3 regions of the Pseudomonas sp. MS01C9 genome follow, and region 2 is predicted to be linked to each of the others. Evidence: predicted binding sites of a transcription regulator. Region 2 holds the regulator's gene; each other region holds the start of a gene.
The links. The regulator sigma-54, encoded in region 2, starts transcription at its own class of promoters, with help from an activator protein. The targets are predictions, from matches to a motif close to ANTGGCATNNANNTTGCTNT.
Positions count from the first base shown of each region.

Region 1: a site for sigma-54 is predicted at 4,897-4,916, ahead of glnA (type I glutamate--ammonia ligase). Genes of this name have one in related genera too.
Region 3: a site for sigma-54 is predicted at 5,531-5,550, ahead of flgB (flagellar basal body rod protein FlgB). Genes of this name have one in related genera too.

Region 1 is NZ_CM177073.1:2,840,099-2,849,676, forward strand. It holds gene ntrC (nitrogen regulation protein NR(I)) at 1-172, opposite strand, end outside; gene glnL (nitrogen regulation protein NR(II)) at 169-1,254, opposite strand; gene AC1M7R_RS13030 (DUF4124 domain-containing protein) at 1,486-2,106, opposite strand; gene AC1M7R_RS13035 (DUF4124 domain-containing protein) at 2,103-2,621, opposite strand; gene AC1M7R_RS13040 (chorismate mutase) at 2,726-3,280, opposite strand; gene glnA (type I glutamate--ammonia ligase) at 3,398-4,804, opposite strand; gene thiI (tRNA uracil 4-sulfurtransferase ThiI) at 5,132-6,586, shown strand; gene typA (translational GTPase TypA) at 6,725-8,545, shown strand; gene AC1M7R_RS13060 (YkgJ family cysteine cluster protein) at 8,690-9,127, opposite strand; gene AC1M7R_RS13065 (glycogen/starch/alpha-glucan phosphorylase) at 9,385-9,578, shown strand, end outside.
Region 2 is NZ_CM177073.1:3,444,831-3,454,408, reverse strand. It holds gene AC1M7R_RS15650 (MlaC/ttg2D family ABC transporter substrate-binding protein) at 1-504, opposite strand, end outside; gene mlaD (outer membrane lipid asymmetry maintenance protein MlaD) at 515-982, opposite strand; gene mlaE (lipid asymmetry maintenance ABC transporter permease subunit MlaE) at 982-1,779, opposite strand; gene AC1M7R_RS15635 (ATP-binding cassette domain-containing protein) at 1,779-2,588, opposite strand; gene AC1M7R_RS15630 (KpsF/GutQ family sugar-phosphate isomerase) at 2,865-3,839, shown strand; gene AC1M7R_RS15625 (KdsC family phosphatase) at 3,839-4,363, shown strand; gene lptC (LPS export ABC transporter periplasmic protein LptC) at 4,371-4,940, shown strand; gene lptA (lipopolysaccharide transport periplasmic protein LptA) at 4,927-5,472, shown strand; gene lptB (LPS export ABC transporter ATP-binding protein) at 5,472-6,197, shown strand; gene AC1M7R_RS15605 (RNA polymerase factor sigma-54) at 6,353-7,849, shown strand; gene hpf (ribosome hibernation-promoting factor, HPF/YfiA family) at 7,926-8,234, shown strand; gene ptsN (PTS IIA-like nitrogen regulatory protein PtsN) at 8,247-8,711, shown strand; gene rapZ (RNase adapter RapZ) at 8,714-9,571, shown strand.
Region 3 is NZ_CM177073.1:961,785-971,362, forward strand. It holds gene AC1M7R_RS04475 (ribonucleoside-diphosphate reductase subunit alpha) at 1-2,290, shown strand, start outside; gene flgE (flagellar hook protein FlgE) at 2,563-3,867, opposite strand; gene flgD (flagellar hook assembly protein FlgD) at 3,896-4,618, opposite strand; gene flgC (flagellar basal body rod protein FlgC) at 4,634-5,077, opposite strand; gene flgB (flagellar basal body rod protein FlgB) at 5,081-5,488, opposite strand; gene cheR (protein-glutamate O-methyltransferase CheR) at 5,764-6,591, opposite strand; gene AC1M7R_RS04505 (chemotaxis protein CheV) at 6,645-7,571, opposite strand; gene flgA (flagellar basal body P-ring formation chaperone FlgA) at 7,650-8,414, shown strand; gene flgM (flagellar biosynthesis anti-sigma factor FlgM) at 8,588-8,893, shown strand; gene AC1M7R_RS04520 (flagella synthesis protein FlgN) at 8,942-9,409, shown strand; gene AC1M7R_RS04525 (flagellar brake protein) at 9,501-9,578, shown strand, end outside.

The DNA of each region.
Region 1 (9,578 bases), 600 kb from region 2:
TGCGGATGTCGGAGATGATGACGTCCGGCTGCTGACGGGCCAGGCGGCTCATCACCCCATCGGCGCTGTCGAAGCTCTGGGTGGTCATGCCTTCCTGTTGCAAGGCTTTTTCCAGGACCCAGCGGATAGAACGGTCGTCATCGACGATCCACACGGTTTCACTACGGCTCATGTCGATGTGGCTCCTTGTTCCAGTGGCAGGAAGATCGAAAAGGTGGTGTGGCCGGGATGGCTCTCACACTCGATCAGGCCCTGATGCTGACTGATGATGTTCTGGGTAATGGCCAGGCCCAGCCCGGTACCGTCCGGGCGGCCGCTGACCATGGGAAAGAAGATGGTTTCCTGCAGCTCGGCGGGGATGCCCGGGCCGTTGTCGATGATTTCGATCTTGGTCACCAGGCGATGGCGCACATGGCCGATGGTGAACTGGCGCATGGCTCGGGTACGCAGGCTGATGCGGCCCAGGCGCAGCTCGTTCTGGCTGCTGATGGCCTGCATCGCATTGCGCACGATGTTCAGCACGGCCTGGATCATTTGTTCGCGGTCGATCAGGACATCGGGAATGCTTGGGTCATAGTCGCGCACCAGTGTGATGCAGCCTTGGCTTTCGGCTTCCACCAGGCTGCCGACGCGCTCCAGCACTTCGTGGACGTTGCACATCGCCAGGGAGGGCAGCTTGTTGGAACCGAGCATGCGATCGACAAGGTTTCGCAGGCGGTCGGCTTCCTCGATGATGACGTTGGTGTAGTCCTTGAGGCTTTCGTCCGGCAGTTCCCGGGACAGCAACTGGGCTGCGCCGCGAATCCCGCCGAGCGGATTCTTGATTTCATGGGCCAGGCCACGCACCAGCATCTTGCTGGTTTCCTGCTTGGACAGCTGGGCTTCTTCCTTGGTGATACGCAACAGGCGATCACGGGGATGGACTTCCAGCAGCAACAAGGTCGCGCCGTTGTTCAGGATCGGCGTCACCGCGTAGTCCACGGTCAGTGTCTGTCCAGTCAATGCGGTGAGCATCGCTTCGCGCTTGGTGAACGGGTGAGCCTGTTCCACGGCCTGGCGCAGGGAATTGAGCGCCTCGGCGGATTCGGTGAACAGCTCGCTGATGAACTGCCCATGGCTGCGCTGGCCGCTGACAGCCAGGAGCATCTCCGCCGCCGGATTCATGTACTCGAGGCGCAGTTCGGCATCGAGCAGGATGGTCGCGGTGGTGAGATTGTCGAGTAGCAAGCGGTGTAAGGCGTCGCTAATGGTCATCAGGACCTCTTTTGAAGCGTAGCAAGCACGCGAATGACGCGCCGGTAACGGGAAAATGCAAAAAACAAACCAAGGCTCCGAAAAGAAGCGTTTAGAGCCTGAAACGGCTTTTTTGCGCCCGATTGCGTGGCGTTCTGCCAGTTTTTCCGGGTACTTTCGAACCAAAATGGGTGGGAGCCTGGGTAAAGGTGCAACGTATTGCACCAATATAGTGCGTAAGCCTTGGCAATGTTAGAAAAACGGCAGGATGCTGATTTCTTCCTTGGGCTTGTCGGCGAGGGGGCATTCGGGGCGCTGGCCATAGTCGGCCTTGGCGCAGGGTTTGATTCGACGTTTCTGCGCCAGGGACGTGCGCTGCATATGGAAGGGCTGGTTGGCGGTGCGTTCGACGATACGATCCTGCTCATCGAGGATTTCCACCGCCAGGTGATGAGTGCCTCGATCGATGTTGCTCAACGCGAACACCGGACTTGGCCCGGGTTCGCCAGTGGGTTGGCCGTCGAGCAGAAGGCGATAGCGGTGACCCTTTTTCAGTCCCGGCTCGCTTGTAGCCGTGACGATCAACTCTCCGGCGGTGCTGCGGATGGTGGCATCCGGTTCGGGAATCAGTAGGCGCAGCATCTCGTAGTGAAACAGCGGCTTTGGCGGCTCTTGCGACACCGCCGCCGGCGCCGTGCTGGAGGGTGGGGGTGGTATCCGGTTGCCGGGAGGCAGCTGGACCTTCTTCGCGTTGCCGGGTCGCGGCTGATCGGTGAAGACCCGATTCCCTTGCGCATCGATATAGGTGTAGACCTGCGCGAGCCCAGGCAGGGTGACCAGAGCGAGGCCTGCGGCGAGCGCCCAGCGGATCATGGCAGGTGCACCCGCTGTACCGTGAAGGTGACGGTGTCGCTCTGTTGCACGAGGCGCTCCCCGTCGATGACCTGGACCGCCAGGCTGTGCTCGCCTCGGTCGATATTCACCAGTTGCAGGCGCGGTACGTTCGTTGGCTGGCCGTAGGGCTGGCCGTCCAGCAGCAACCGGAACAGATGAGGGCTTTGCAGGCGCGGTCGGGCCCGGACGCCCACGGTGAAGGTGCCGTTGTTGGCACGCAGGGCTTCTTCGGTGGGGATGTCGGTCAGCTCCAGCACTTCGTAGGCCTGGCCAGGTTCCTCCCGCTCTGGGACGGGTGTCGGTGTGTCCGGGCTGGCGGGCGGCTGGCGTTCGATACTGTTGAGCGGCGCCAGCTCCACCGTCTGGGCCGGAATGCCTTGGGGCGGCTGGTTGCTGTAGGCGGTGTTGCCATTGGCATCGGTGTACTTGTAGATCTGTGCGGCGGCAGGCAACGCCAACAGCAAGAACAGGATGATTGAAAAACCACGCCCCATAAGATCGACCGAAAACTGAAAGTATTGAGTTGCAGCATAGGTCAGGGAGGGGCATTGGCCCAAGTTGTTGCGCGCGACCTCCTGTGGGATCGGTGTCGTTTGTCTTAGGTTTTCGGGGCGATGCACAGCTGCGCGGTCGCGCGGATCAGGGCGAGTCGTTGCACGGGATGCTGCTTGTTGTGGTGGGTGGCGCGGGCCAGCCATTGCGGGCACTGCGGGTCGGTGCGGTAGGGGGCGAAGTCGGCCAGTTGCTGCAACAGGCGTTTCTGCAGGCGGTCGAGCTGCGGGCGGATCTGTCCCGCCAGGTCCGGGCGCGGAAGGTCCGGGGCCTTGCCTTCCAGGGTCCAGTCGGACAAATCGATGTATTGCACCAGTTTGTTGGCTTCTATCTGGGCGGCAAAAAACGCTTCCACGGTCTCGCCCGACAGCTTGTAGGCCGGTGCCTGGGCGACGGCGGCGGCAATGACTTCGCGCTCGCGTTGGCGATCTTCCACAGGCTTGCCGCTGTCCCATTTGCTCAAGGCTACCTGGTTGGCGATGGCCAGACGCTCGCCGATGGTATTGAGCAAGGGGGTGAGGGCATCGGGGGCGGCGGCTTCGACGGCGCTGGCGGACAGCGCGGCTGACAGGGCAAGGCACAATGTGACGCGGGAGGTCATGGCAGTCTCGTCTTCTGTGGGCGGCGGATCATCATGCACGTAATTGGCGCCCATAAAAAAGGCCTTCCGAAGAAGGCCTCTTTTTCACTTCACGCCGCGTGTCGCGACGCTACCGGATCAGCAGCTGTAGTACAGCTCATATTCCAGTGGGTGTACGAAGGTGCGAACCTTGATTTCTTCTTCGCTCTTCAGTGCGATGTAGGCGTCGATGAAGTCATCGCTGAATACGCCGCCCTTGGTCAGGAACGCACGGCCCTTGTCCAGTTCTTCCAGGGCTTCTTTCAGGCTGCCGCAAACCTGTGGGATTTCCTTGGCCTCTTCAGGCGGCAGGTCATACAGGTTTTTGTCAGCGGCATCGCCAGGGTGGATCTTGTTCTGGATACCGTCCAGGCCGGCCATCATCAGAGCGGCGAAGGCCAGGTATGGGTTGGCAGCCGGATCCGGGAAGCGCGCTTCGATACGACGGGCTTTAGGGCTGTTGACGTAAGGAATACGGATCGAGGCGGAACGGTTGCGAGCCGAGTAGGCCAGCATTACCGGGGCTTCGAAGCCTGGTACCAGACGCTTGTAGGAGTTGGTCGACGGGTTGGTGAAGCCGTTCAGGGCCTTACCGTGCTTGATGATGCCGCCGATGAAGTACAGGGCGGTGTCCGACAGACCGGCATAGCCTTCGCCTGCGAAGGTGTTCTTGCCGTCCTTGGAGATCGACATGTGCACGTGCATGCCCGAACCGTTGTCGCCGTACAGAGGCTTCGGCATGAAGGTCGCGGTGCGGCCATAGGCGTCGGCAACGTTGTGTACGCAGTACTTCAGGGTCTGGACTTCGTCAGCCTTCTTCACCAGCGTGTTGAACTTCACGCCGATTTCGTTCTGGCCGGCAGTTGCCACTTCGTGGTGGTGAACTTCGACGGTCTGGCCCATTTCTTCCAGTGCGTTGCACATGGAGGTACGGATTTCGTGGTCGTGGTCGAACGGTGGAACCGGGAAGTAGCCGCCCTTGATGCCTGGACGGTGGCCTTTGTTGCCGCCTTCCACGTCCTGGTCGGTCATCCACGAACCCTGTTCGGAGAAGATCTTGAACATGGAGCCGGAGATGTCGGACTTGAACTTGACCGAGTCGAAGATGAAGAACTCAGGCTCAGGACCGAAGAATGCGGTGTCGCCGATGCCGGTGGACTTCAGGTATTCCTCGGCGCGGTGGGCGATGGCGCGTGGGTCGCGGTCATAACCTTGCATGGTCGAAGGTTCGATGATGTCGCAGACCAGGATCAGGGTCGGCTCTTCGGTGAATGGGTCCAGGACCGCGGTTTCGTCGTCCGGCATCAGGATCATGTCGGATGCTTCGATGCCTTTCCAGCCAGAGATGGAGGAGCCGTCGAACATCTTGCCGATTTCGAAGAAATCGTCATCCAGCGCATCACGGGCCGGCATGGTCACGTGATGTTGAGTGCCTTTGGTGTCAGTGAAGCGCAGATCAATCCACTTGACGTCATGATCTTTGATGAGTTGAACCGACTTCGACATATGTCCTCCGGGTGGCTTCGGGCGGTAATGGTGTGCCCTGAATATGGGTGATGCCGGCGCGAATACTCGGCCAAGGCAACCTGCCTCACAAGGGAGCAAATTGCATGCCAGTGCCCCAGCATGGGTTTTTTGCACCAAACCCACGCTTTCAGAGCCCTGTAATAGTAGATTGTCGGACAATAGCGCACCGTAATGTTGCGCTTTGTGATGCGAGCGACCCGTTTTGGTGCAGTGAAAACCATCTGCATATTAACTGGTTAAACCTTGAGCAATTTCCGCTATAATCCGCGCCCCCCTTTTTCGGCTGGCCGTTCGCGCGCTGTTTTCATGAAACTAATCGTCAAAGTCTTCCCCGAGATCACCATCAAGAGCCGCCCGGTCCGGACGCGTTTCATCCGCCAGCTGGCCAAGAACATTCGCGCCGTGCTCCGTGATCTGGACCCGGTCGTGGTGGTGAACGGCGTGTGGGACAATCTCGAGCTGGAAACCCGCGTCAGCGAGCCCCGGATCCTTAAGGAGATGACCGAACGCCTGAGCTGCATGCCGGGCATCGCGCATTTCCTGCAGGTGGACGAATATCCCCTGGGGGATTTCGACGACATCGTCGCCAAGTGCAAGCTCCACTACGGCGATGCGTTGGCCGGCAAGATCTTCTCGGTGCGCTGCAAGCGTGCCGGCAAGCACCCGTTCAGCTCGATGGACGTGGAGAAGTACGTCGGTAGCCGTCTGCGCCAGCAGTGCGGCGCTGCCGGTATTTCACTCAAAGAACCGCAGGTCGAAGTGCGTATCGAGATTCGCGACCAGCGGTTGTTCGTGATCCACAGCCAGCACGACAGTATCGGCGGCTATCCGTTGGGGGCGCTGGAACAGACGCTGGTCCTGATGTCCGGCGGCTTCGATTCCACCGTGGCGGCCTACCAGATCATGCGTCGCGGGTTGATGAGCCATTTCTGTTTCTTCAACCTCGGCGGGCGTGCCCATGAACTGGGCGTGATGGAAGTGGCGCACTTCATCTGGAAGAAGTACGGCAGCTCCCAACGCGTGCTATTTGTGAGCGTTCCGTTCGAGGAAGTCCTGGGCGAAATTCTCGGCAAAGTCGATAACAGTCATATGGGCGTCATTTTGAAGCGTATGATGTTGCGTGCCGCGTCCAGCATCGCCGACCGGCTGCATATCGATGCGCTGGTCACCGGCGAGGCGATTTCCCAGGTGTCGAGCCAGACGCTGCCGAACCTGTCGGTCATCGACTGTGTCACCGAGAAACTCGTGCTGCGCCCACTGATCGCCAGCCACAAGCAGGACATCATCGACACGGCCACCGCCATCGGCACCGCCGAATTTGCCCGGCACATGCCGGAGTACTGCGGGGTCATCTCGGTCAATCCGAAGACGGCCGCCAAGCGCGGGCGCGTGGAGCACGAAGAAAAAGAATTCGACATGGCGGTACTCGAGCGTGCGCTCGAAAACGCCAGGCTGGTTCCCATCGATCGGGTGATCGACGAATTGGGCCAGGACCTCCAGGTTGAAGAAGTCGGCGAAGCGCTGGCCGGTCAGATCGTCATCGACATCCGTCACCCGGATGAAGCTGAGGATGACCCGCTGAGCGTCGCCGGCGTCGAGGTAAAAACGATGCCGTTCTATGCAGTGAACGCGCGTTTCAAGGAACTGGACCCTACTCGCCAGTACCTGTTGTATTGCGGCAAAGGCGTGATGAGTCGCCTGCATGCTCACCATTTGCTCAGTGAGGGGCATGCCAATGTGCGCGTTTATCGACCGAGCTAAGTGCCCGGGGCTGTTTGCCTGTGGCCTGCGTCACCGGCCCCCCGACGCCGCCGACAGGCTGTAACGGCTTTGTCGGACTCAACGTAAATCGCTGCCACGACCTGTCAGCACACCGAATCCTCTGATCGAGATACACAAGTGATCGAAAATCTACGCAACATCGCCATCATCGCCCACGTTGACCATGGTAAGACCACCCTGGTAGACAAACTCTTGCGTCAATCCGGCACCCTGGAGCGCAACGAGCTCAACGACGAGCGCGTGATGGACTCCAACGACCAGGAAAAAGAGCGCGGTATTACCATCCTGGCGAAAAACACCGCCATCAACTGGAACGGTTACCACATCAACATCGTGGACACCCCCGGTCACGCCGACTTCGGTGGTGAAGTAGAGCGCGTCATGTCCATGGTCGACTCCGTGCTGCTGCTGGTGGACGCCCAGGACGGCCCTATGCCGCAAACCCGTTTCGTGACCAAGAAGGCCTTCGAAGCCGGTCTGAAGCCGATCGTCGTGATCAACAAGGTCGACCGTCCGGGCGCGCGTCCTGACTGGGTACTGGACCAGATCTTCGATCTGTTCGACAACCTGGGTGCCACCGACGAACAACTGGACTTCCAGGTCGTCTACGCCTCGGCCCTGAACGGCATCGCCGGCCTGGACCACACCGCCATGGCCGAAGACATGACCCCGCTGTACCAGTCGATCGTCGACAACGTCCCGGCGCCTGCCGTTGACCGTGACGGTCCGTTCCAGATGCAGATCTCGGCCCTGGACTACAACAGCTTCCTGGGTGTGATCGGCGTCGGTCGTATCGCCCGCGGTCGCATCAAGCCGAACACTCCGGTGGTGGCGATCGATGTCGACGGCAAGAAGCGCAACGGCCGTATCCTCAAGCTGATGGGTCACCACGGCCTGCACCGTGTGGACGTCGAAGAAGCCGCTGCCGGCGACATCGTCTGCATCAGCGGTTTCGAAGAGCTGTTCATCTCCGATACCCTGTGCGATCCAAACGCTGTCGAGGCGATGAAGCCACTGACCGTCGACGAGCCGACCGTTTCCATGACCTTCCAGGTCAACGACTCGCCATTCTGCGGCAAGGAAGGCAAGTTCGTGACCTCCCGCAACATCAAGGAGCGTCTGGACAAGGAGCTGCTCTACAACGTTGCACTGCGCGTTGAAGAAGGCGACTCGGCCGACAAGTTCAAGGTGTCCGGTCGCGGTGAACTGCACCTCTCGGTACTGATCGAAACCATGCGTCGCGAAGGCTTCGAAATGGCCGTAGGCCGTCCGGAAGTGATCATTCGTGTCGTTGACGGCGTCAAGCAGGAACCGTTCGAAAACGTCACCATCGACATCCCTGAGGAATCCCAGGGCAAGGTCATGGAAGAGATGGGCCTGCGTAAGGGCGACCTGACCAACATGTCCCCGGATGGCAAGGGCCGTGTACGCCTGGAATACAACATCCCGGCTCGTGGCCTGATCGGTTTCCGCAACCAGTTCCTGACCCTGACCAACGGTGCGGGCATCCTGACCTCGATCTTCGATCGCTACGACACCATGAAGTCCGGCCACATGTCCGGCCGTCAGAACGGTGTACTGGTATCGGTCGAGACCGGCAAGGCGCTGACCTACTCCCTGGAAACCCTCCAGGCGCGTGGCAAGCTGTTCGTCGAGCACGGCCAGGAAATCTACAACGGCCAGATCGTCGGTCTGAACAGCCGTGACAACGACCTGGGCGTCAACCCTACCAAGGGCAAGAAGCTCGACAACATGCGTGCTTCGGGCAAGGACGAAACCATCGCCCTGGTTCCACCTGTTCGCTTCACCCTGGAACAGGCCCTGGAATTCATCCAGGACGACGAACTGTGCGAAGTGACGCCGAAGTCGATTCGTCTGCGCAAGAAGATCCTGGACGAAGGCGAGCGTACCCGCGCTGCCAAGAAAGCCAAGGCTTGATCGTCTAGCCCAGGCTGAATGAAAAACGCCCCCGGTCGTGAGATCGGGGGCGTTTTTTTGTGCCCGGGATTTGTGGGATGCCTTGAGACCCCTATCGCGAGCTTGCTCGCGATGGCGGCGGCTCAGGCGCCACAAACCGCCAGATCAAAAGCGATCCAGCGTCCGCGGATTGCGCTCGCGCTCCACTTCCTTGGGTTTGTAGGCGCAATAGCCCGGCCGTGGCCCGACTCGCGGATGGTTGCGGCAGGTGTCCGGGCGCTTCTCGTAAATGGTGCACAAGCGGCTTTTACGGTCCAGATACAGGCAATCGTTGTTGCTCATGCGCTGGAGCGTGAAAATCTCGGACTTCTGGTTGTAGCGCTCGACGATCCCTTCCTTTTGCAGGCGCTTGGCGATGTTCTTCGGTGGGTCGCCCAGTTCGAACTCATCGACGATGCCGATCCGGATCAGGTCCTTGATCTTGACCTCGACCGGTAGTGTGCAGCAGCTCGACACGCAGGAACCGCACATCGGGGCCGAATACCGGGCCCAGGTATCGAGTCGGTCGATCTCCGCAGCGGCGATCAGGTTGGGCTTCATCATCAGGGTGTACCAGCATGCGTCAGGGCGCGCGATCATACCGGGACTGGTGAAATTTTGAACGACCATCCGCCGTTTTTTTTTCGATTTCAAGAAACCCTTCCGACAGCGGCACGGCCCCTGCATTCATTCGTCCATCCGGCAGTTCCCTGACGGCAATTCTCCGACACTTGGGGAAAAACCACCGAACCAAGCGCCTTGACCGTCTGTCAGACCGTCTAGGCTCAGACAATTCCATGTCCGTTCGAGGTCTTAATTCCATGACTCAAGAACCACTTGTTCGCGAAGCTGAAGTCGCTGCGTTTCGCGACGCCGTGTTGACCAAACTCACTTATGCCGTCGGCAAGGACCCCGATCATGCGTTTGATCACGACTGGTTCGAAGCCATTGCCCTCGCAGCCCGCGACCATATGGTCGATCACTGGATGGACCATACGCGACAGATCTATCGCAA
Region 2 (9,578 bases):
GCCGTTGATGATCACGTTACGCACCTTCCACTCGCCGTTCAGCTTCTCGAGCGTATAGGACACCGGGTAGATCGCACCGTTGTTGCCCTTGACCTGCATGTCGACGCTGGTACGGGTGCCGCTTTCGTCCTTGGCCGGCGAAACGGTGATGCCCTGGTTGTTGTATTCGAGCAGCGCGTTGCCATAGAACTGCATCAGGCTGCGCTTGAAGTTTTCCTGGAAGCGGGACATCTGCTCCGGGGACGCCTTGCGCGAGTACTTGACGGTCATGATGCTGCGGGAGATACCGTCGGCGTCCACCACGGGACCGACGATGCCATTGAGCGCGTCATAGAAGGCGCCAGGGTCCTGCTTGTATTTTTCCTTGTTGGCCGAAAGGTCGGCCAGCAACCGGTTCGTGGTGTCCTGGATGATGTCGTGCGCCGAAGGCGCCGCCACGGCATTGGCCATCAACGGCAAGGCCGCCAGCAGGACCAACAGGGTGCGTCGCAGGATGGAAATCATCGAAAGCTCCTTATTTGGCTTCTTTGCTAACGGTATTGAGCAGGAATTTCCCGATAAGATCCTCAAGCACCAACGATGATTGCGTATCGTGGATGGTGCCACCGTCCTTGAGCAGGGTTTCTTCCCCGCCCACGCTGATACCGATGTATTTCTCGCCCAGCAGGCCGGCAGTGAGGATCGATGCAGTGGAGTCGGTCGGCAGGTTGTCCACCCGCTTCTCCAGTTGCAGGGTCACCCGGCCGGTGAACGTGTCGCGATCCAGATCGATTGCCGTGACCTTGCCGATGGTCACACCGGCCATGGTCACTTTGGCTCTGACCGTCAAACCGGCGATATTGTCGAAATAAGCATAGAGTTTATAGGTATCGGTGTTGGCGGTCGGCGCCAGGCCACTGACCCGCAAGGCCAGCAGCAGCAAAGCCAGGATGCCAGCCAGCAGGAAAAGGCCGACACCGATTTCCAGGGTGCGGTTTTGCATCAGAAATCTCCAAACATCAAGGCGGTCAGAATAAAGTCAAGGCCCAGGACGGCCAGCGAGGCGTACACCACGGTCTTGGTTGTGGCACGGCTGATCCCCTCTGACGTGGGCTCACAGTCATAGCCTTGAAACACGGCGATCCAGGTCACCACGAAAGCGAACACCGCGCTCTTGATGATGCCGTTGAGCACGTCATCGAGAAAATCGACGCTGTTCTGCATATTGGACCAGTAGGAACCTTCATAGACCCCCAGCCAGTCGACGGCGACCCAGGAGCCACCCCAGATCCCGACGACGCTGAAGATCATCGCCAGCACCGGCAGGGAAATGAATCCGGCCCACAGGCGTGGGGCGATAATGTACTTGAGCGGGTCGACACCGATCATTTCCAGGCTGGACAGTTGCTCGGTGGACTTCATGTTGCCGATCTCGGCCGTCAGCGCCGAACCCGCGCGCCCGGCGAACAGCAGCGCGGTGACCACGGGGCCGAGCTCGCGCAGCAGCGTCAGGGAAACCATCTGCCCCACCGCCTGCTCCGAACCATAGCTGGACAGGATATTGAAGCCCTGCAGCGCCAGCACCATGCCGATGAAGATCCCGGAGACCACGATGATCACCAGGGACATCACGCCTACCGAATGCAATTGCTTGACCAGCAGGCCAAAACCACCGCCTGTCGAGTTGCGCCCGAACAAGGCATGGACCAGGAACAGCGTCGAGCGGCCCAGCACCGCCAGTACGTCGATGCCGGAGCGCCCGAACAGGCGAATTCTTTCTATCAGCGATTTCTTGCGCATCAGCGCTTCCCCAGCAGATCGGTACGGTAATCCGTGGCCGGAAAATGGAACGCCACCGGGCCGTCCGCATCACCCTTCATGAATTGGCGAATGCGCGGGTTGTCCGAGGCCTTGAGTTCCTGGGGCGTGCCCTGCCCCAGGACCTGGCCATCACCGATCACATAGATGTAGTCCGCGATACTGGCGGTTTCGGCCAGATCGTGGGAGACCACGATACTGGTGATACCCAGCGCATCGTTGAGCAGGCGGATCAGCCGTACCAGCACGCCCATGGCGATGGGGTCCTGGCCGACGAAGGGCTCGTCATACATGAGGATCTTCGGGTCGAGGGCAATCGCCCGCGCCAGTGCCACACGGCGCTTCATGCCGCCGGACAGCTCGTCCGGCATCAGATCGATGGCCCCCCGCAGCCCGACCGCCTGCAACTTGAGCAGCACGATGTCGCGGATCATCTCTTCTGGCAGGTCGGTATGGACCCGCAGCGGGAATGCCACGTTCTCGAACACATCCAGATCGGTGAACAATGCGCCGCTCTGGAACAGCACGCCCATGTGCTTGCGCGCATCGAACAGGTCGCTGCGCGAAAGCTTCGGAATATTCTGGCCATTGACCCAGACTTCGCCGGCACTGGGGCGCAGCTGGGCTCCCATCAGGCGCAGCAACGTGGTCTTGCCGCACCCGGAAGGCCCCATGATGCCGGTTACCTTGCCGCGCGGGATACGAATATCGATATCATTGAAAATGCTGCGCGTCCCTCGCTTGAAGGACAGCCCCTTCAGCTCGACCGCGTAGGCGTTGTCGGCACTCATCTAAACTCCTTGCGATGCAGCCTCACATCCGGATGCCCTGGCCAGCCGGCCAGATGCCGGTACTGCCGGGCATTCGAATCGGCGGCGAACTATAGCACTGCAACACCCAAGCGCCCAAGGGTTACCCCCCTGCGGTTAAGCGTGGATTAAGGTAGAAGCCCCAGGTTTATGACAAACCTGGCGAGGTCTTCGCATAAAGCGTGACGAACTAGCGTGAGTGAATTGTTCATTGCCGCTATAATCGCCGCCTTTTCATCGGGCTATACGATTTCTGACATGAGCCAATCCAGCGACCTGATTCAATCGGCACAACGTACCATCCGCCTCGAGCTCGAAGCCGTGCAAGGCTTGCTGCCCCATATCGACGCTGATTTCGTACGCGCCTGCGAGATGATTCTGGCCAGCAAGGGCCGCGTCGTCGTGGTCGGCATGGGCAAGTCCGGACATATCGGCAACAAGATCGCCGCCACCCTGGCCAGCACCGGCACCACGGCATTTTTCGTCCACCCGGCCGAGGCCAGCCACGGCGACATGGGCATGATCACCCGGGACGATGTCATCCTGGCCCTGTCCAACTCGGGCTCGACCAATGAAATCCTCACGCTGTTGCCGCTGATCAAGCGCCTTGGCATCCAGATGATCAGCATCACCGGCAATCCGGCTTCGCCCCTGGCCAAGGCCGCCGAGGTGAACCTCAACGTGCATGTCGAGCACGAAGCCTGCCCGTTGAACCTTGCCCCGACCTCCTCCACCACCGCGGCGCTGGTCATGGGTGACGCCCTGGCCGTGGCCTTGCTGGAGGCCAGGGGCTTCACCGCCGAGGATTTCGCGTTCTCCCATCCCGGCGGCGCCCTGGGCCGTCGCCTGTTGCTGAAAGTCGAAAACGTGATGCACGCCGGGGAAGAGCTGCCTCGAGTCCAGCGCGGTACGCTCCTCAAGGACGCTCTCATGGAAATGACCCGCAAAGGGCTTGGCATGACGGTGATTCTCGAAGCCGACGGCAAGCTCGCCGGAGTCTTCACTGACGGCGACCTGCGCCGCACCCTTGACCGCGCCATCGACATCCGCAATGCCACTATCGATGAGGTCATGACCCTCCACGGCAAGACGGCCCGCGCCGACATGCTCGCCGCCGAAGCCTTGAAGATCATGGAAGACCACAGGATCAATGCACTGGTGGTCGTGGATGACGAGGACCGCCCGATCGGCGCCTTCAATCTGTCCGACCTGCTGCGTGCCGGAGTAATGTAATGACGACCGACCTGCTGCAACGCGGTAAAGATATCAAGCTCGCCGTTTTCGACGTTGACGGCGTGCTCACCGATGGCCGCCTGTACTTCCTGGAAGATGGCAGCGAATTCAAGACCTTCAATACGCTCGACGGCCAAGGCATCAAGATGCTGATGGCCGCCGGCGTGCAGACCGCCATCATCAGTGGCCGCAAGACCCCGGTGGTCGAGCGACGCGCGAAGAACCTCGGCATCCCCCATCTATACCAGGGACGCGAGGACAAACTGGTGGTGCTGGACGAGCTTCTGGGCCAACTCAACCTAAGCTATGAACAGGTGGCCTACCTCGGTGACGACCTGCCGGACCTGCCGGTGATCCGTCGGGTCGGCCTGGGCATGGCGGTGGCCAACGCGGCCAGCTTCGTACGTGAGCATGCCCACGGCGTCACCACGGCACGGGGCGGCGAAGGCGCGGCCCGTGAATTCTGTGAACTGATCCTGCGCGCCCAGGGCCGCCTCGAAGCGGCCAACGCCGCGTACCTGTGAGCCATTTATGCTGAGCAAGAAGATTCGCACCATCGTGGTGTTCGGCTGTATCGCGGCGATTTTCGCGGCGGTGGGCTATTGGAACATCAGCCCGGAACGCTTCCTCGACCAGCCTGCGGCCCAGGTCGAGGAAAAGATCGACTGGTATGCGACCAACACGCACACCCTTCAGTACCTGCCCGATGGCAAGGTGCAATACGAAATGACGGCCGACAAGGTCGATCACGTCAAGGCCACCGACATCACGCTGGTGACCACGCCGGACCTGAACATGTTTCGTGGCACCGATTTCCCGTGGCATGTGCAAAGCAAGCGTGCCGAAGTCAATTCCGGCGGCACCGAAGTGGAGCTCATCGATTCGGTACGCGTGGCTCGCACCGATGAGAAGAACCGTACGACCATCATCACCAGCAGCCGGATGACAGTGTTCCCGCAGCAAGAATATGCGCAGACCGAGCAACCCGTTAGAATCGACGGCGCCGGCGGTGTGTCGACCGGCACTGGAATGAAAGCGTATCTGAAGGAAAGCAGGATACACCTGCTATCGAACGTAAGAGGACAGTATGAAGCTCGCTAAAACCCTCCCTATTTTGCTCAGTCTGGGCGCAGCACTGGGAAGCGCGAGCGCCTGGTCCCTCCCCAACGACCGCGATCAGCCTATCCGCATCCAGGCCGACGACGCCCAGCTGGACGACAAGAATGGCGTGGCCACCTACAAGGGTGACGTGATCATTACCCAGGGTTCGATGAAGGTGACCGGCAATACCGTGACCATCACCCGCACCCAGTCCGGGGATATCGACGTGGTGACCTCGGTGGGCAACCTGGCCTATTTCGAACAGCTGCAGACCGCGGGCGACACCAAGCCTGTCCAGGGCTACGGCGTGACCATCCAGTACCATGCCTCCCAGGACCGCGTCGTGCTGATCGACCGAGCCAAGGTCATCGACAAGGATGGCAACACCACCCAGGGCGAAAAGATCGTCTACGACACGAACAAGAAACTCGCCAGCGCGGGTCGCGCCACCGGTAACAAGGTGACCGAGCAGCGCCCACGGATCGACATGGTCATCCAGCCGAAAAAGAAAACCGAGCAGAAGGCCCAGTAATGGCAACTCTGAAAGCTCAGCACCTGGCCAAGAGCTACAAGGGCCGCCAGGTCGTGCGTGATGTCAGCCTGTCCATCGATAGCGGGCAGATCGTCGGCCTGCTTGGCCCCAACGGCGCAGGAAAGACCACCTGCTTCTACATGATCGTCGGCCTGGTCCAGGCCGATCAGGGCCGCGTACTGATCGACGACCTGGACGTCAGCCACCAGCCCATGCATGGTCGGGCGAAAGCCGGCATCGGCTATCTGCCGCAGGAAGCGTCGATCTTCCGCAAGCTGTCGGTCGCCGACAACATCATGGCGATCCTCGAGACCCGCAAGGACCTCGACAAGGCAGGCCGCCGCCAGGAGCTGGAGAGCCTGTTGCAGGAATTCCACATCAGCCACATCCGCGACAACCTGGGCATGAGCCTGTCCGGTGGCGAACGACGCCGGGTGGAAATCGCCCGCGCCCTGGCCACCTCACCGAAATTCATCCTGCTCGACGAACCGTTCGCCGGCGTGGACCCGATTTCGGTAGGCGACATCAAACAGATCATCCACCACCTCAAGGCCAAGGGGATCGGCGTACTGATCACCGACCACAACGTGCGCGAGACCCTGGACATCTGTGAAACCGCCTACATCGTCAATGATGGGCAGCTGATCGCCGAAGGCGACGCTACCACCATCCTGGCCAACGAACTGGTCAAGGAAGTGTATCTGGGTCATGAGTTCCGCTTGTAAGCACAAGGTGCCTGGCAAATTGGCCCGGCACCGCTAATTTTATTGCTAGGCAAACACTTCAGTTTCAGGCATATAATTTGCTTAAGGTTTGGCGCTCCGGCGCCATGTAGTGGATGGCGCATGTGCGCCGGCGAATAAGGTGTTAAGCCCCTGCCATGAAACCATCGCTAGTCTTGAGAATGGGCCAGCAGCTGACGATGACACCGCAGCTGCAACAGGCCATCCGCCTGCTCCAATTGTCGACCCTGGACCTGCAACAGGAAATCCAGGAGGCCCTGGAGTCCAATCCGATGCTCGAACGCCAGGAAGAAGGCGACGACTTCGATAACTCCGACCCACTGGCCGACAACGTCGAACAGAAAACCAGTACCGAGATCCAGGAACCGTCCTATCAGGAGGAGTCCGCCCCCACGGTGGATAACCTGGAGGATGGCGAATGGAACGAACGCATCCCCAACGACCTCCCCGTGGACACGGCCTGGGAAGATGTCTACCAGACCAGCGCCAGCAGCCTGCCCAGCAGCGATGACGACGAGTGGGACTTCACCACCCGTACGTCCGCCGGCGAGAGCCTGCAAAGCCATCTCTTGTGGCAGCTGAACCTGGCGCCGATGTCCGATACCGATCGCCTGATCGCGGTGACCCTGATCGACTGCATCAACAACCAGGGTTACCTGGACGAGACCCTCGAAGAAATCCTCGAGGCCTTCGACCCCGAGCTGGACATCGAGCTGGATGAGATCGAAGCCGTTCTGCATCGCATCCAGCAGTTCGAACCGGCCGGCATCGGCGCCCGCAACCTGGGCGAATGCCTGTTGCTGCAGCTGCGTCAGTTGCCCGCCAAGACCCCTTGGCTGGCCGAAGCCAAGCGACTGGTCAGCGACTACATCGACTTGCTGGGCGGCCGTGACTACAGCCAGTTGATGCGGCGCATGAAACTCAAGGAAGATGAACTGCGCCAGGTGATCGAACTGGTCCAGAGCCTGAACCCGCGTCCAGGCTCGCAGATCGAGGCTACCGAGCCAGAATACGTAGTCCCCGACGTGATCGTGCGCAAGCACAACGATCGCTGGCTGGTGGAGCTGAACCAGGAAGCGGTCCCCAAGCTGCGGGTCAATGCCCAGTACGCCGGATTCGTGAGGCGCGCCGACACCAGCGCCGACAACACCTTCATGCGCAACCAGTTGCAGGAGGCGCGCTGGTTCATCAAGAGCCTGCAGAGCCGCAACGAGACCCTGATGAAGGTTGCCACCCAGATCGTCGAACATCAGCGCGGTTTCCTGGACTACGGCGACGAAGCGATGAAGCCGTTGGTCCTGCATGACATCGCCGAGGCGGTGGGCATGCACGAATCGACGATTTCCCGGGTGACCACACAGAAATTCATGCATACCCCACGGGGTATCTATGAACTGAAATACTTTTTCTCCAGCCACGTCAGCACCTCCGAAGGCGGCGAATGCTCGTCCACGGCCATCCGCGCGATCATCAAGAAACTGGTGGCAGCGGAAAATCAGAAAAAGCCGTTGAGTGACAGCAAGATCGCTGGTTTACTGGAGGCACAAGGCATTCAGGTGGCCCGCCGTACCGTCGCCAAATACCGTGAATCCCTCGGGATCGCGCCTTCGAGCGAACGCAAGCGGTTGATGTAACAGGCCACGCCACAGCGTTCCAGTGGCAGGCATTTCTGCCTGCCGCTTTATGCACTGGCAACGAAGGAGAAGCTGTATGCAAGTCAACATCAGTGGACACCAACTGGAAGTGACCAAGCCTCTGCGCGAGTACGTCGAGCTCAAGCTCAAGAAACTCGAAGGGCATTTCGACAAGATCACCAACGTGCAAGTCATCATGACGGTCGAGAAGCTTCTGCAGAAAATCGAAGCCACGCTGCATATCCCCGGCGGAGAAGTCGTTGCCAACGCGTCGCATGACGACATGTATGCCGCGATTGACCTGCTGACCGACAAGCTGGATCGCCAACTCAAAAAGCATAAGGAAAAGACCCAGAGCCTCCTCCAGGGCGCAACCGGTCGTTAATCCCCCCAATCCATGATCCGACTAGAAACCATCCTGACCCCCGGCCGTTCCCAGGTGAACGCGCCGGGTGGCAGTAAAAAGAAAGCCCTCGAACAAATTGCCAACCTGATCCACCGTGAAGTCGGGGATCTGGAAATGCAGGACGTCTTCGAGGCCCTGGTTGCCCGTGAGAAACTCGGTTCCACCGGTTTCGGCAACGGCATCGCCATTCCCCACTGCCGCCTCAAGGGTTGTGCCGCACCGATCAGTGCGCTGTTGCACCTTGAAGCCCCCATCGATTTCGACGCCATCGACGGCGCACCGGTCGACCTGCTGTTCGTGCTGCTGGTCCCGGAAGCCGCCACAGACGCGCACCTCGAACTGCTGCGCCAGATCGCCAGCATGCTGGACCGCAAGGAAGTGCGTGACAAACTGCGCAGCGCACCGAGCAACGAAGCCTTGTATCAGGTTGTCCTGGACGAACAGAACGGTCATTGAACATGCGCCTGATCATCGTCAGTGGCCGTTCCGGCTCCGGTAAAAGCACAGCCCTCAACGTGCTCGAAGACAATGGCTACTACTGCATCGACAACCTGCCGGCCGGGCTGCTGCCGGAGCTGGCCGAGCGGGCCCTGATCCATACCGAGCTGGCGCAGCCGCTGGTGGCGGTCTCCATCGATGCACGCAACCTGCCCAGCCACCTGTCGCGTTTCCCTGAGCTGCTCGAGGAAGTTCGCAACAAGCACATCCAGTGCGACGTGCTGTACCTGGACGCCGATGAAGAAACGTTGCTCAAGCGCTTTTCCGAAACCCGTCGGCGCCACCCACTGAGCAATGCCAATCGCTCCCTGGCCGAAGCCATCCACGACGAAAGCCAGTTGCTGGGGCCGATCGCCGACCTGGCGGACCTGAAGGTCAACACCACGCACCTGAACCTGTATCAGTTGCATGACACCATCAAGCTGCGCCTGCTGAACCAGCCCGAGCCGGGCACGGCGTTTTTGCTCGAGTCGTTCGGGTTCAAGCGCGGCATGCCGGTGGACGCCGACCTGGTATTCGATGTGCGCTGCCTGCCCAATCCCTACTGGAAACCGGAACTGCGCGAGCAGTCCGGGCTGGACCAGCCGGTGATCGACTACCTGGCCGCCCAGCCGGATGTCGAGGACATGTTCCAGGACATCTCTGCCTACCTGCTTAAGTGGCTGCCCCGCTTCGCCGCGAGCAATCGCGCCTATGTGACCATCGCCATCGGCTGCACCGGTGGTCATCATCGTTCCGTCTACCTGACCGAGCGCCTGGGTCGTCTCCTGCAACCCACCCTGAAGAATGTCCAGGTTCGCCACCGCGACCTCAGCTAAAGGATTC
Region 3 (9,578 bases), 2.5 Mb from region 2:
CAACACCGCCCTGGTGATGACCGCGCGGACCCTGGTGGAGCGCGAGCCGAACTACTCCTTCGTCACCGCCCGCCTGCTGATGGACACCCTGCGCGCCGAAGGCCTGAGCTTCCTGGAAGTCGCCGAGAGCGCGACCCACCATGAAATGGTCGACCTGTACGCCAAGGCGTTGCCGGCCTACATCGCCAAGGGTATCGAATACGAACTGCTGAACCCGGTCCTGGCTTCCTTCGACCTGGAAAAACTCGGCAAGGCGATCGATCACGAGCGCGACCAGCAGTTCACCTACCTGGGCCTGCAGACCCTGTACGACCGTTACTTCATCCACAAGGACGGCGTGCGTTTCGAACTGCCGCAGATCTTCTTCATGCGCGTGGCCATGGGCCTGGCGATCGAAGAGAAGCAGCGCGAAGACCGTGCCATCGAGTTCTACAACCTGCTGTCGTCCTTCGACTACATGGCCTCGACCCCGACCCTGTTCAACGCCGGTACCCTGCGGCCACAGCTGTCGAGCTGCTACCTGACCACCGTGCCGGACGACCTGTCGGGCATCTACGGTGCGATCCACGACAACGCCATGCTGTCCAAATTCGCCGGCGGCCTGGGCAACGACTGGACCCCGGTTCGCGCATTGGGCTCGTACATCAAGGGCACCAACGGCAAGTCCCAGGGCGTCGTGCCGTTCCTCAAGGTGGTCAACGACACCGCCGTGGCGGTCAACCAGGGCGGCAAGCGCAAGGGCGCGGTCTGTGCCTACCTGGAAACCTGGCACATGGACATCGAAGAGTTCATCGAGCTGCGCAAGAACACCGGTGACGACCGTCGTCGTACCCACGACATGAACACCGCCAACTGGATCCCCGACCTGTTCATGAAGCGTGTCTTCGACGACGGCAAGTGGACCCTGTTCTCGCCATCCGAAGTGCCGGACCTGCACGACCTGACCGGCAAGGCCTTCGAAGAGCGCTACGAGTACTACGAAGCCCTGACCGAGTACAACAAGATCAAGTTGTTCAAGGTCGTCCAGGCCAAGGACCTGTGGCGCAAGATGCTGTCGATGCTGTTCGAGACCGGCCACCCATGGCTGACCTTCAAGGACCCGTGCAACCTGCGCAGCCCGCAGCAGCACGTGGGCGTGGTCCACAGTTCGAACCTGTGCACCGAGATCACCCTGAACACCAACAAGGACGAGATCGCGGTCTGCAACCTGGGCTCGATCAACCTGCCGAACCACATCGTCGACGGCAAGCTGGACACCGCCAAGCTGCAGCGCACCGTGAACACCGCCGTGCGCATGCTCGACAACGTGATCGACATCAACTACTACTCGGTGCCACAGGCGAAGAACTCCAACTTCAAACACCGTCCAGTGGGCCTGGGAATCATGGGCTTCCAGGACGCGCTGTACCTGCAGCACATCCCGTATGGTTCGGACGCTGCCGTCGAGTTCGCCGACAAGTCCATGGAAGCGGTCAGCTACTACGCGATCCAGGCTTCCTGCGACCTGGCCGACGAGCGCGGTGCCTACGAGACGTTCCAGGGCTCGCTGTGGTCCAAGGGCATCCTGCCGCTGGATTCGCAACAGATCCTGATCGAGTCCCGTGGCGAGAAATACATTGACGTCGACCTGACCGAAAGCCTGGACTGGGCCCCGGTTCGTGCCCGCGTACAGAAAGGCATCCGCAACTCCAACATCATGGCCATCGCACCGACCGCCACCATCGCCAACATTACCGGCGTGTCGCAGTCGATCGAACCGACCTACCAGAACCTCTATGTGAAATCGAACCTGTCGGGCGAGTTCACCGTGATCAACCCGTACCTGGTCCGCGACCTCAAGGCCCGCGGCCTGTGGGATTCGGTGATGATCAACGACCTGAAGTACTACGACGGTTCGGTACAACAGATCGAGCGCATCCCGCAGGAGCTCAAGGAGCTCTATGCCACCGCGTTCGAAGTGGAGGCCCGTTGGATCGTCGACGCCGCCAGCCGTCGCCAGAAGTGGATCGACCAGGCTCAATCGCTGAACCTGTACATCGCCGGCGCTTCGGGCAAGAAGCTGGACGTGACCTACCGCATGGCCTGGTACCGTGGTCTGAAGACCACCTACTACCTCCGTGCCCTGGCCGCCACCAGCACCGAGAAGTCCACCATCAACACCGGTAAGCTGAACGCGGTTTCCGCTGGCGGCAACCACGGTGACGATTCGGTCCTGGCTGCTCCGGCAGGACCTGCGCCAGTGCCAAAGGCCTGCGCCATCGACGAGCCGGATTGCGAAGCTTGCCAATAAGCTGAGCCAGCGGGCGCGTAAAAGCGCCAGCTGAAAGAAGCCCCCGATAGACCGCCGGTTTATCGGGGGTTTTCTTTTGCCTGGAAAACGACAGTACTCGTTCGCGACAGCTGCGGGCCAACCTGCATCCAGGTTCAGGATGACACTCATTGTGGCGAGGGGATTTATCCCCTCGCCACAAAGGGAACCTGGCATGAGGACAAGCTCTGGCGGGTATGAAAAAGCCCCTCTTGCGAGGGGCTTCTTGTGCAGCCTTCAAGCCACCAGCGTCATCAAGTCATCTGAATGATGGTCTGCATGATGGTGCTCTGGGTGGAGATGGTCTTGGCGTTCGCCTGGTAGTTGCTTTGCGCCTTGATCAGCTCGACCAGTTCGTTGGTCAGGTTGACGTTGGACTCTTCCAGGGAGTTGGAGACGATCGAACCCAGGGTGCCGGTTTGCGGAGCATCGTAGCCTGGGATGCCCGAAGCGAAGGTTTCCTTCCAGCTGGTACCGCCTACTGGCTGCAGGCCTTGCTCGTTGGTGAAGCTGGCAAGGGAGATCTGGCCGATGGGCTTGGTCTGGTTGTTGCTGAAGTTGGCCAGCAATACACCGCTGCCGTCGATGGTCAGGTTGGTGATCTGGCCGGTGGCATAGCCGTTCTGGGTCGGGATCGACCGTGCGGTGTCGGCGTTGAACTGGGTGGTGTTGGCCATGGAGACCGTAATAGTCGACGAACCGGCGCCGTTCGCGGTCCACACACCGTTGGTCACGGTACCGGGCACCCAGCCTGTGAGTACCAGATCGCTGTTGATGGTCGCGGGCGGAGTGCTGACCTGGACCAGCTTGCCACTCGAATCGAAGGTCATCGTCGAAGGAACCGGAGCGTTGGGAGCGACCGGCGCGCTGCCATTCAGGTTACGACCATCGATCAGGGTATAGACGTCCCAGGTATTGGCACCCGTTTTGACCATGTACTGATCCATGGAGTGCTGGTTACCCTGAGTGTCGTAGACCGGTGTAGTGAACTGTTTCGTAAACGTGGCCGTATCGGTCGGATCGAACTCCAAGGCCGGGTTGGTCTGGTCAATCGGCGTGGCCGTCGAATTCAGGTTGATCGTCGACGAAACCAGGCTGGTGGCCTGCGGCGGCAGGTTCGAGGTGTCGATGCGCAGGTCGGTCAGGATACCGTTGAGGATCTTGCCGTTGGCGTCCACGCCATAGCCTTGCAGGCGTGCAGTGCCATCGCTGTTGGTGATGTAGCCTTCCTTGTCGGTCTTGAAGGTACCGGCACGGGTGTAGCTCAGGGAACCGTCGTTGCTCAGGACAAAGAAGCCCTGGCCCTGGATACCCATGTCCAGCACGTTGCCGGTGTTGTTCACATCACCCTGGCCGAACTGCTGGGAGACGTTGGCCAGACGCACGCCGTTGCCGACGGTCTTGGTGCCCGAACCCAGCTTGGTGGCCGAGTAGACGTCTTCGAATTCCGCGCGGGACGATTTGAAACCGGTGGTCGCGACGTTGGCGATGTTGTTGCCGGTCACGTCCAGCTGTTTGTTGGCTGCATAGAGACCGCTAAGGCCGATGTTGAAAGACATGTTGACTCCTTTTGCCGGTTAGTCGGCTCTACATACCAATAGTTTGTACTTTGGACAGGGCAATGCTGCCCAGCCCGGCCAGGTTGAGCATCAGCTCACCGCCCGTCTGGCTGATGGTCACGCTGCTGACCGTGGCCGGCAGGTTGGTGATCAGCGACGTGGCCTTGCCGTCGATGGTGGTCGAGGCCGCAAAGGTGTACGTGCCCGACTCAACCGTCGTGCCTGCGTCGTTCTTGCCATCCCAGATGAACGCCGAGTTGCCGGCCTTCTGGCTGCCCAGGTCGATGGTGCGGACAGTCTTGCCGTCCTTGTCCATGATCTTGACGGTGAGGGAGGACACTGCCGCCGGTACCACCACCGTGCCGTTGAGGCTCTTGGAGGTGTCGACCACAGCCTTGTCACCGGGCGCGATCACCGAACGCCCCACCAGGGACGAAGCCTGCAGCGCCTGGGACGAGTTGTAGTTGCCGGCGATACCGCTCACGGTTTCGTTGAGCGTGGTGATACCTTCCAGGCTGCTGAACTGCGCCAATTGGGCAACGAACTCACCGTTGTCCTGGGGCTCCAGCGGGTTCTGGTTCTTCAGCTGGGTAACGAGCAACTGCAGGAACGCATCCTTGCCCAGCTCCTTGTTGCCGGTCGCTGCCTGGGTCGCGCCGCCGAGACCATCGGAGGTGTTGTTGGTCTTGACCGAGGAGTTGGCCAGAATCTCGTTGAGGCTCAAACCGCTGGTAGTGTTGGTGACGCTCATGTGACTCGCCCCTTATCACTGACCGAGGGTCAGGACCTTCTGCATCATGGTTTTGGCGGTGTTCATCATTTCGGCGTTGGTCTGGAACGAACGACTGGCGGAAATCATGTCGGCCATTTCTTCGACGACGTTGACGTTCGGGTAGTAGACATAACCCTTGGCGTCCGCGGCCGGATGGTTTGGCTCATAACGTGCTTCGAGGTTGCTCTGGTCTTCGACTACGCCAAGTACCTGTACGCCCTGGCCCGCTGCGTCCTGGTCCTGGAACAGCGAGTCGCTGCCGCCGGACTGGCCGCCCTGGAACATGGTGGCGAACACCGGGTGACGGGCACGGTAGGTCTGGTCGATGCTCGACGAGACGGTCTCGGCGTTGGCGATGTTACTGGCGACGGTGTTCAGGCGAGTGGTCTGGGCACTCATGGCACTGCCGGCAATGTTGAATACGCTGGCGATCGACATGGATTACTCTCCGCGCAGGGCCGATACCAGCCCTTTGAACTTACTGTTGAGCAAGGTGAAGCTGGCCTGGAAATTCACGGAGTTCTCCGCGTAGTTGGACTGTTCCAGTTGAGCATCCACGGTGTTCTGGTCGATCGAAGGCTGCATCGGCGTGCGATACATCAGCGATTCGTCGCCGCTGCTCAAGCCTTCGGCTTCGATATGACGGCTGTTGGTCATGTTCAAGGCGAAGTGGCCGTTCTTGGCCTTTTCGTTCTGCTCGGCGAGCACCTTGGAGAAGTCCAGGTCACGCGCCTTGTAGTTCGGGGTGTCGGCGTTGGCAATGTTGTTGGCCAGGACTTCGGCACGCTGGGCGCGGAAGCTCAGGGCCTTTTCATGGATACCGAGCGCTTTATCGAAGCTGATGCTCATGTCGGAAACCTTTGGGTGACCAGAATGTACGTACGAATGGATATAGCAAGCGTCGTGCCACTTTCCAAAAGCCCATAAACCGGGGCTTTGCGGGCAGCGGCAAAGCGGCAATGCCAGAAAAGCGGCAATCGGCTGCCGCTTTTCTGCCGCTTTCATCAGGCGACGCGAGTCAAGATGTGGGGGCGAGCTCGCTCCCATAGGGGGATGGCGCCGGCTGGCCGGCAAAAAAAACGGGAGCCCCTAGGGACTCCCGTTTTTTTGACAACCCAAGCCAATCATTTCGCCTGGTAGATGATACCCGGGCTGCACTGGACCATCTGGTAATGATCCGGCAAGCCATTCAACGCTTCGGAAGCGCCGAGGAACAGGTAGCCGCCGGGCTTGAGGGTACCGTGGATACGCAGCAGGATGTCTTTCTTCACCTCGGCGGAGAAATAGATCAGCACGTTGCGGCAGAAGACCACGTCGAACTTGCCGAGGCTGGCATAGCTGTCCAGCAGGTTGAACGAGCGGAACTCCACCCGATTCTTGATCGGCGCCTTGACCACCCAGCGGCCCGGCCCCTTCGTGTCGAAATAGCGTTGCAGGCGATCCGGCGACAGGCCGCGGCCGATGGCCAGGCTGTCGTATTCGCCGGTCTTGCAGTTGTTGAGCATGGTCCCGGACAGATCGGTGGCGACGATTTGCACGCCGCCCTTCAACTGGCCGATGTTGGTCCGCTCGAATTCGTCGATGGACATCGAGATCGAATACGGCTCCTGGCCCGACGAACAGGCCGCCGACCAGATCCGCAGGCGTTGGCCCGGGCTGGCCTTGATGGCCGCCGGCAAGACCTTGCTCTTCAACACCTCGAAGGGATAGGTATCGCGAAACCACAGGGTTTCGTTGGTGGTCATGGCGTCCACCACCATTTCGCGCAAACCGCTGCGCGGTTGGGTCTGGATACGTTGCACCAGCTCACCCAACGACTTGAGGCCCTGTTGCTCCATCAATTTGTTGAGACGGCTCGACACCAGGTATTGCTTGTTTTCACCAAGCAAGATGCCACAGGCTTTTTCCAGGAAGACCCGGAACTGTTCGAAATCCAAATTACCCGTAGACAAGATACCGCCTCTTTCATTGTGTTGATTTGCCGGGCGCAAGACGCGCCCGACCTTTATTCCGCGGCCTTGATCCGGTCGACCACCCTGGAAGCCAGGTCATCGGGCCGGAACTTGGCGAGAAAATCGTCGGCGCCGACTTTCTTGACCATCGCCTGGTTGAACACCCCGGACAACGACGTATGCAGGATGATGTGCAGTTTCTGCATGCGCGGATCGCTGCGGATTTCCGACGTCAGCGTGTAGCCGTCCATCTCTGGCATTTCGATGTCGGAAATCATCATCAGGAACTCTTCTTCCGGCTTCTTGCCATCGTCGACCAGGCTGCGCAGGTAGTCCAGCGCTTGCCGGCCGTCGTTCAATGCCACGACCTCGACACCGACGGTCTGCAGGCAACGGGTCACCTGCTTGCGCGCCACCGATGAGTCATCGACGGTCAGCACGCGCATCGAGATGGCCTTGTGCTGGGTTTCGGCATCCACCACGCCCACGGAGATGGTCTCCGGCGTCGGGGCCACTTCGGCGAGGATTTTCTCCACGTCGATGATTTCCACCAACTGGTTGTCGACCCGGGTCACCGCCGTCAGGTAGTGATCACGGCCCGTGCCCTTGGGCGGCGGATGGATCTCCTCCCAGTTCATGTTGACGATGCGTTCCACCGAGCGCACCAGGAAACCCTGGGTCTTGGTGTTGTACTCGGTGATGATCACAAACGGATTGCTCTGATCCAGCAGCGCACCGGCACCAGTGGCCATCGCCAGATCGAGAATCGGGATGGTCGCTCCCCGGATATTCGCCACACCGCACACGACGGGACTGGATTTTGGCATCAACGTCAGCTTGGGGCATTGCAGCACCTCACGGACCTTGAACACGTTAATCCCATACAACTGTTGGCCATCGAGACGGAACAACAACAGCTCCAGGCGATTCTGACCGACCAGCTGCGTGCGCTGGTTTACCGAATCCATCACTCCCGCCATGCCCTGACTCCTACCTAACGCTAATGTGTCCGACGCGCATTCATCACTAAACGGCACGGGGCTTGCTATTCAACCGGCATGAACGCACAAACGACATTTTCTCGACGCTTGACCACTCATTGCCGCCACTGGCTAGGTGCGCTGCTGGCTGTCTGCCTGTTCGCCTCGGGCGGCCGTGCCCTCGCCGATGCTCCGGTTACCTTGCCTGATCTCCTTATCGGCGTCACTCAGGGCTTTCTTGAATTCACCGTAGAAGACTACCTGGCCTCCAGTCAAACCGAAGGTCGTTATGAAATCGAAGTCAACCAGCTCGATCCCCGCCTGCGCATGCCAATGTGCGACAAGGAATTGACTGCCTCGCTGGAGAGCCCGGCCAGGCCCCTGGGGCGGGTCACGGTAAAGGTTCGTTGCGACAGCGCCGCGCCGTGGACGGTGTTCGTGCCAGCCCAGGTGCGCCTGTACCGCGAGATCGTCACCACGACCCGCCCACTCAAGCGGGCCGGCATCGTCGAGCCACAGGACGTGACGCTGCGTGAACGCGACGTCAGCCAGATCACCCAAGGCTTCCTGACCTCCGTCGACGAAGCCATCGGTCAGAAACTTGTCCGACCAATGGTAGCCGATCAGGTGGTAACCCTCGTGCACCTGGAACAGGCCGAAGTGGTTCGCAAGGGCGATCAGGTCGTCATCACCGCCCGTAGCGGCACCCTGGCCGTAAGAATGCCGGGCGAGGCGCTGTCCAACGGCGGCATGCGTGAGCAGATCCGAGTGAAAAACCTCAACTCCCAACGCGTCATCAAGGCGCAAGTGATGGCCCCAGGCCAAGTGGAAGTGGCTATGTAGCGATCCGGTAGAGACGGGTAGAAAGCTGGCGCTTGCCCCCGCCGTTCCCTAGACTGTGCCTTATGCCAAGGCAAGCGCAGACGTGCGCACGTTCATTGAATAAATGAGCCTAAAGTTTTTTTGGGAATGGCCGAGAACATGGCAAGCGTCCAAATACCCAGAGGTTTTTTACCATGGTCATCGATTTCAATCGTTTAAACAGCTCTTCACCCCTGACAGGCACCACGCGCACCAACGCCAGCAAGGAAACCGAAAAATCCTCGCCGGTCGAGCAAGCCACCACTGTCAGCAATGGGGAGTCGGTACACCTCAGCGATGAGGCTCAACAGTTGCAGAAGGTCACTGACAAGCTGCGCGATCTACCTGTTGTCGACAAAGGCCGCGTGGCCGAGTTGAAGGCAGCAATCGCCGATGGCAGCTACAAAGTCGACAGCAACCGTGTAGCCAGCAAACTGCTCAACTTCGAAGCCCAGCGCTAGGCAGCCGCCTGCGCCAGGCTTTTGGACGCTTAAGACCCAAGGCCAGCCATGCACGACACTACTTTATTGCAACTGATCATCGACGACTTCGTTCCAGTCCAGCAGTTACTGGAACTTTTGCAGACCGAATCCCTGGCGCTGCACGGTCGCGACATGCCGCTGCTGGAAAATATTCTGGCGCAGAAACAGGCATTGATCATTTTGCTCGATCAGCATGGCCGCAAGCGCAGCGAGATTCTCGCCAGCCTCAACCTGCCCACCAACCAGGGTGGACTGGAGCAACTGGCGAGCCAGTCGCCCATCGGCGATCAATTGTTGTCCCAAAGCGCGGCGCTCAACGACCTGCTCGCCCAATGCCAGGCCGCCAACGCCAAGAACGGCCAGTCGATCCAGGTCCAGCAGGCCGCTACCGCCAACCAGTTGCGCATCCTCAATGGCGGTGAAATCCCGACGCTTTACGATGCTCGCGGCTCGACCGCAAAAATGGTCAAGCATCGCCCGCTCAGCCAGGCATGAAACGAACGATGCCTGCGCTCTATCAACGTGCGATACATGCTGGCAAAATGCTGGCTATTCGTAGTCGTATTTAGCCTGGAGATTGACCCCCGTGTTCAATGCCTCAAACGCGGATGATGCTCCGCAGCCCCCCAAGGTTCTCACCACGCCTCTGGAAATCTCCGGCAAC